Regions from separate parts of the Streptomyces sp. Je 1-332 genome, predicted to be linked through region 1. Evidence: riboswitches for the same ligand, from Rfam matches in the RefSeq annotation. Region 1 holds a riboswitch; the other holds the start of a gene.
What was found. Region 1 has a riboswitch for cobalamin ahead of metE (5-methyltetrahydropteroyltriglutamate--homocysteine S-methyltransferase). Riboswitches for the same ligand answer to the same signal wherever they lie in the genome.
Positions count from the first base shown of each region.

Region 2: linked by a shared signal. The riboswitch ahead of ABXJ52_RS10350 (ABC transporter substrate-binding protein) and the one ahead of metE (5-methyltetrahydropteroyltriglutamate--homocysteine S-methyltransferase) in region 1 are both predicted to bind cobalamin.

Region 1 covers NZ_CP160402.1:7,453,295-7,456,691, forward strand. Annotated here, with positions in the region: gene metE (5-methyltetrahydropteroyltriglutamate--homocysteine S-methyltransferase) at 1-1,476, opposite strand, end outside; cobalamin riboswitch at 1,639-1,857, opposite strand; gene ABXJ52_RS33475 (3-hydroxybutyryl-CoA dehydrogenase) at 2,030-2,899, opposite strand; gene aceB (malate synthase A) at 2,896-3,397, opposite strand, start outside.
Region 2 covers NZ_CP160402.1:2,223,519-2,226,915, reverse strand. Annotated here, with positions in the region: gene ABXJ52_RS10360 (helix-turn-helix transcriptional regulator) at 1-798, shown strand, start outside; gene ABXJ52_RS10355 (VOC family protein) at 804-1,301, shown strand; cobalamin riboswitch at 1,334-1,520, shown strand; gene ABXJ52_RS10350 (ABC transporter substrate-binding protein) at 1,586-2,638, shown strand; gene ABXJ52_RS10345 (iron chelate uptake ABC transporter family permease subunit) at 2,635-3,397, shown strand, end outside.

The DNA.
Region 1 (3,397 bases):
GATGCCCGCCTTCTCCTGGTAGGCGACGACCTCGCGGATCTCGTTCTTGATGCGCTCCTCGTAGCCCTCCTTGTCGATGCGGCCGGCCCGCAAGTCGGCGCGTGCGGTGCGCAGTTCGGTGGTCTGCGGGAACGAGCCGATGGTGGTAGTGGGCAGGAGCGGCAGACCGAGGCGGGTCCGCTGAGCCGCCGCACGCTCCGGATAGGCGTGCGCGCGGCGGGCGTCGGCGGTCGTGACGGAGGCGACGCGTGCACGTACGGCCGGATCGTGGGTGAGGGCCGAGCCCGAACGGGACGCCAGGTCGGCGCGGTTGGCCGCCAGTTCGGCCGCGATGGTGCCCGTGCCCTGGGCCAGGCCGCGGGCCAGCGTGGCGATCTCGGCGGTCTTCTGATGGGCGAACGCGAGCCAGCGCGCGATCTGCGGGTCGATGTCACGCTCGGCGGTGGAGTCCAGCGGGACGTGCAGCAGGGAGCAGGACGCGGAGACGTCCACGCGGTCGGCGAGGCCCAGGAGCGTGCCCAGCGTGGAGAGGGACTTCTCCAGGTCGTTGATCCAGATGTTGCGGCCGTTGACGACGCCGGCGACCAGGCGCTTGCCGGGCAGCCCGCCGACGGCGGCGAGGTCCGCGAGCTGGTCGGCGGCCTTCTCCGTGAAGTCCAGGGCCAGGCCGTCGACCGGAGCCTTGGCGAGCACGGGCAGTGCCTCGCCGAGCCTGCCGAAGTAAGAGGCGACGAGGAGCTTCGGGCGGTCGGTGAGGGCGCCGAGGTCACGGTAGGCACGGGCGGCGGCGTTGAGCTCCGCCGGGGTGCGGTCCTGGACCAGGGCGGGCTCGTCGAGCTGCACCCACTCGGCGCCGGCCGCACGCAGGTCGGCGAGCACCTCGGCGTACACGGGCAGCAGGCGGTCGAGAAGCGTCAGCGGCTCGAAGTCGGCGGCCACGCCGGGCGCGGGCTTGGCGAGCAGCAGATAGGTCACCGGGCCGACGAGGACGGGACGGGCGGCGAGGCCGAGCGCGACGGCCTCCCTGAGCTCGGCGACCTGCTTGGCGGAGTCGGCGGTGAAGACGGTGTCGGGGCCCAGCTCCGGCACGAGGTAGTGGTAGTTGGTGTCGAACCACTTGGTCATCTCAAGGGGCGCCACGTCCTGGGTGCCGCGGGCCATCGCGAAGTAGCCGTCGAGGGGGTCGGTGTCGACGGCCTCGCGGTGGCGCCGCGGGACCGCGCCGACCATGACGCTGGTGTCCAGGACATGGTCGTAGTACGAGAAGTCGCCGGTCGGTACTTCGTGGATGCCGGCGTCGGCCAGGCGCCGCCAGGTGGACCTGCGCAGCTGCGCCGCGGTCCCCCGGAGGGCGTCGGCGGTGACGCGGCCCTTCCAATAGCCCTCGACGGCCTTCTTCAGTTCACGGTCGGGGCCCTGGCGGGGGTAGCCGTACACGGTGGCCCGTGCTGCCGCGGCTGCGGACTTCGCTGTCACGGAAATCTCCTTCGCGAGATGACTCCTGAGAATCCCGGGGCCGGGACACGGACGCGAAGGGATGACGAAACCGGGCGGACCGTACGCGCGCCACCGGCGCGGTGCTCCACCTGATCTGTACGCCGACCCGCCCACGAGGTCACCGGGATGCCGCACATGAGGGATCACATGCGGGCAACGGGCAGGTCTTCGGACTCGCGGGCACACCTGCCGAGGCAGATTCCTACTGGCCGTCGCTTCCCGGATCCGCGCTCGGATCCAGTGCGTATGACGGCGGTCGTTCCCACTCACCGCTGCGGGGCAGTCCCGGATTCCCACCGGGTTCCCTCTTGCGACGCGTCTGCCTGGCGGGCAGGGCGAACCAGCTGCACGGATCAGGCTAGAGGGTCGCCGAGGTTCTTGGGCGCCACTGATCACATCGCGGACCGTGAGGTGAGACACGGACCCGAGGGGCGGGGGAGCGCACGCGAAGGGCGCGGAACAGATCACCACTCTGTTCCGCGCCCCACACAGCAGCCGCGGGCCCCTCGGCCCGGCGGCGGACCCGGGCCCCTCAGCCCCGGTCGTAGAGGTGGAACCCGCGCCCGCTCTTGCGGCCGAGCAGCCCCGCTTCGACCATGCGCAGGAGCAGCGGCGGCGGCGCGTACAGGGGTTCCTTGAACTCTTCGTAGAGAGACGCCGCGATGGAGGCGACCGTGTCGAGGCCGATCAGGTCCGCGAGTCTCAGCGGACCCATCGGGTGTGCGCAGCCGAGCTCCATGCCCGCGTCCACATCGGCGGCCGTCGCGAAGCCGGACTCCGTCATGCGGATCGCGGAGAGAAGGTAGGGCACGAGCAGCGCGTTGACGACGAAGCCCGCCCTGTCCTTGGACCGCACTACCGTCTTGCCCAGCGTGTTCGTGGCGAACTCCTCGACGGCGGCGACGGTTTCGGCGGCCGTGTGCAGCGAGGAGACGACCTCGACCAGGGGAAGGACGGGTGCGGGGTTGAAGAAGTGCAGCCCGAGAACGCGGTCGGCGCGCCGGGTCGCCATGCCCAGACGCATGACCGGGATGGAGGAGGTGTTGGTGGCGAGGATCGCCCCGGGGTCCTCGACGACCTTGTCCAGGGCTGCGAAGATCTCCGTCTTCGCCGCCGTGTCCTCGACGACCGCCTCGACGACGAGCTGGCGGTCGGCCAGGTCGTCGAGGCTGCCGGTGAAGACCATCCGGGCCAGTGCGTCCTCGGCGCCGGCACGGCTCAACTTGTCGCGCTGGGCCGCGCGTTCGAGCGAGATGGCGACCCGTTCGCCGGCGGCCCGAGCGGCGAGGGGGTCGGCCTCGCAGACCACGGTGTCCAGTCCGGCACGGGCACACACCTCGGCGATTCCGGCCCCCATCCGGCCCCCGCCCACCACACCGACCCGGCGGATGGATGTGCTCATGACTGCCCCTCCGGGTGGCGCACGAGGTGACGGCTGTAGGCGTCCGTGGTGAAGAAGGCGGGCAATTCCCTTGCCAGGGCGGTCCGTACGAAGAGAGCACGGACTTCGTCGAGTGGGGCCCACGGGTACTCCGCGCCCAGGGCGGCGAGCTCGTCCTCCACCAGGCCGAGAACCGTCCCGCGGTCCACGACCCGGTGGCGCAGCCACTGCCAGATCTGCACCCGGGCGATCTCGGCCGTGGCCGCGTCCTCCATCAGGCCGTACAGCGCGACGGCTCCCTGCCCGTGCAGCCAGGCGGCGAAGTAGCGCAGGGCCACCGCGATATTGGTGCGTACGCCCTCCGCCGTGGGCGGTGCGCTGACGCGGCGCACGGACAGCAGCCGGGCCGCCGTCACCTCGACGTCGTCGCGGGTGCGGTCGATCTGGTGCGGGCGGGAGCCGAGCACCCCGTCGAACACCTCGCGGCAGACGGGGACAAGGGCGGGATGGGCGACCCAG
Region 2 (3,397 bases), 5.2 Mb from region 1:
GGCTACCGCACGCGGGGCGAGCTGCCCGGCCTGCACCGCGGCCTGCCGTCCCCGTACCTGACGCTGATCTTCTCGCTGGACGGCCCCGTCGTCACCGGCGCCACCCCCGAGCAGGCCGGCACCCGCGACGCCCTCCGAACGGACATCGTCGTCGGCGGCCTGCACCAGTCCCCGGCGTACGTCGTACGTCCCGAGCACGAGGCGGGCATCCAGCTCGCCGTGCACCCGCTCGCCGCCCGCGCCCTGCTCGGCGTACCTGCCGCGGAACTGGCCGGCGAGCTGGTGACGCCGGGCGCGGAGGTGATGGGGCGCCGCGCCACCGACGTACGGGAGCTGCTGTGCGAGCAGGGCAGCTGGGACGAGCGGTTCGCCTCCCTGTCCGGCTACTTGAGGCAGCGCGCGGCCACCGACGCGTCCGGCGGCTCCGTACGCCCCGAGGTCGCGGAGGCGTGGGCCTGTCTCGCCCGGCATCGCGGCGTCGGCACCCTGCGCGGCCTCTCCCGGCATGTCGCGCTCAGCGAACGCCGCCTCACCACGCTCTTCCGCGCCGAGACGGGCCTGAGCCCCAAGCAGGCGGGCCGCCTGATGCGCTTCCAGCGCGCACGCGACGCCGTCGTACGCCCGGTCGCGACGGGCGGCGCCCCCGACCTGGCCCGTGTCGCAGCGGACTGCGGTTACTACGACCACTCCCACCTGGTACGGGACTTCCAGCAGTACACCGGGGTGAGCCCCAGCGGCTGGCTGGCCGAGGAGTGCCGGAATATCCAAGCCGGGAGCCATGGTGGAGGCGAAGAGTAGGACCCATGGACACCACAGAGAAGCAGAACCAGCAGCCACAGTCCGCAACTGCTCCCGCAACTCCCGCAACTGCTCCCGCAACTGCTCCCGCGTCCGCCGGGCGCGCTCCCAGCGTCTGGCCGACCCTCCAGGCGCACGACGCTCCCGCGCTGATCGACTTCCTGGTCGGCACGGTCGGCTTCCTGCGCACCGCCGTATACGAGGACGGCGACCGCGTGGCCCACGCCGAGCTCGACTGGCCCGAGGGCGGCGCGATCATGCTCGGCTCGTACGACGAGAAGTCCCAGGAGTGGTGCCTGAAGCCCGGCACCTTCGGCGCGTACGTCGTCACCGACCACGTCGACGACCTCTACCAGCGGCTCACCGCGGCGGGGGTCGAGATCATCCGTGAGATCGAGGACCAGCCGTACGGCAGCAGGGAGTTCGCGATCGCCGACCCCGAGGGCAACAAGTGGTCCTTCGGCACCTACCGCGGCTCGCCGAGGCCCGGGACGGCGGCCTGACCTGGCGGGACGGCAGCCGTCCTGACCTCGCGTGATAGCTTGCGAGCGCCAGTCAACCCACACCAGGGCCAGGGAATCCGGTGCGAATCCGGAACTGACGCGCAGCGGTGAGGGGGAACGGGCGGGGCCACGGCCACTGGGCGTCCACGGACGCCTGGGAAGGCGCCCCGTCCGGCCGATCCCCGAGTCCGAAGACCTGCTGGCACCTTCGCCCGCACACCGGGCGGCGGAGGTGACGAAGCAGGCCAGGCTCCGCGTATGAGCCGTGAGACTCAAGGGATCTCGTGTCCTCAACAGCCCGTCGTGTACGTACGTCTGTTCTCCTCGCCGCGGCCCTGGCCGTCACCCTGACCTCCTGCGGAGGCGGCTCCACGGCCACCTCCACCACGGACGACAAGGCCGCCGGCTATCCGTTGACTCTCACCTCCTGCGGCAAGAAGGCGGAGATCAAGGCGCCGCCGCGGCGGGCGGTCTCCCTCGACCAGGGGTCCACGGAGATCCTGCTCTCGCTCGGCCTCGCGGACCGCATGGTGGGCACCGGCACCTGGACCGACCCGGTTCTGAAGGGCCTGGAGCAGGACAACGCGAAGGTCGAGCGGCTCGCCGACAGCTACCCCTCCTTCGAGAAGGTCCTCGCCCAGGAACCGGACTTCGTCACCGCCTCCTTCCAGGCGACGGTCAGCAAGGGCGGCGTCGCCGACCGCGCCAAGTTCGCCGAACTCGGCGTACCCGCCTACGTCTCGCCCTCGGACTGCGCAGGCAAGGACAACAGCGGCGACGGCGACGGCCGCCGCGTCAAGACGCTGACCATGGACACGGTGTACGGCGAAGTCCGGGACCTGGCAAGGGCGTTCGGGGTCGAGAAGCGAGGGGAACGGCTGGTCGCGGACCTCAAGGGCCGGGTGGCGAAGGCGAGTGGGGCGATCAAGAAGGCCGAGGCGTCCGACACGACGCTCCTCTACTGGTTCGCCAACTCCGACTCGCCCTATATCGCGGGCTGTTGCGGCGCACCAGGCGTCATCACCCGGGAACTCGGCGTGCGGAACGTCTTCGACGACACCCACGAGGAGTGGCCTCAGATCAACTGGGAGACGGTGGCGGACCGCGACCCGGACGTCCTGGTCATCGGCGACCTCACCCGCAAGTCGCAGACGGCCGAGAGCGCGAAGAAGAAGATCGAGTTCCTGGAGTCCAACCCGGTCACCAAGAACCTGACCGCCGTGAAGAAGAAGCGGTACGTGCTGCTGAGCGGCCAGGCCATGAACCCGACGATCCGCACGGTGGACGGAGTGGAGCAAGTCGCGGACGCCTTGCGTGAGTTCGGGCTCGCCAAGTGAGGAAAGCCGCCCCGGGCGGCATACGTTGCGCCCTGCTCTGGACGGCGGGCCTCGCCGCCCTCGCCCTCTCCGTCGCGGTGGCCGTCACCATCGGCCCCGCCGACATCTCCGTACCGGACGTGTGGTCGGCGGTCGCGGCTCACCTCGGCTGGGGAGAGGCGCGGCTCACGCCCATCAGGGACGGCATCGTGTGGAACCTGCGCATGCCGCGCACGCTCCTCGCCGCGGTCTGCGGCGCGGGCCTCGCGGTCTGCGGAACGGTCCTTCAGTCCCTCCTGCGCAACCCGCTCGCCGACCCCTTCGTGCTGGGCGTCTCCTCGGGGGCGTCCACGGGCGCGGTCGCGATCGTCGTCCTGGGGGTCGGCGGGGGAGTGGTGTCGGTATCGGCGGGCGCCTTCGCCGGGGCCGTCGTCTCGTTCGCGCTGGTCCTGCTGCTGAGCCACAGCCTGGGCGCAAGCGCGGACAGAGTGGTGCTCTCGGGCGTGGCGGCGATGCAGCTCTTCTCCGCCCTCACCTCCTTCGTGATCCTGACGTCGGGCGACGCGGAGACGACGCGAAGTGTCCTGTTCTGGCTGCTCGGTTCGCTGAGCGGAGTGGGCTGGACGGACGTCTCGCTGTGCGCGGCGGTGCTCTTCGTGGCCCTCGCCGTCTGCCTGACGCAGGCCCGCACCCTGGACGCGTTCGCCTTCGGCCAGGACGCGGCGGCAACGCTGGGCGTCCACGTGGCGCGGGTCCGGCTGCTCCTCCTGTCCACCACGG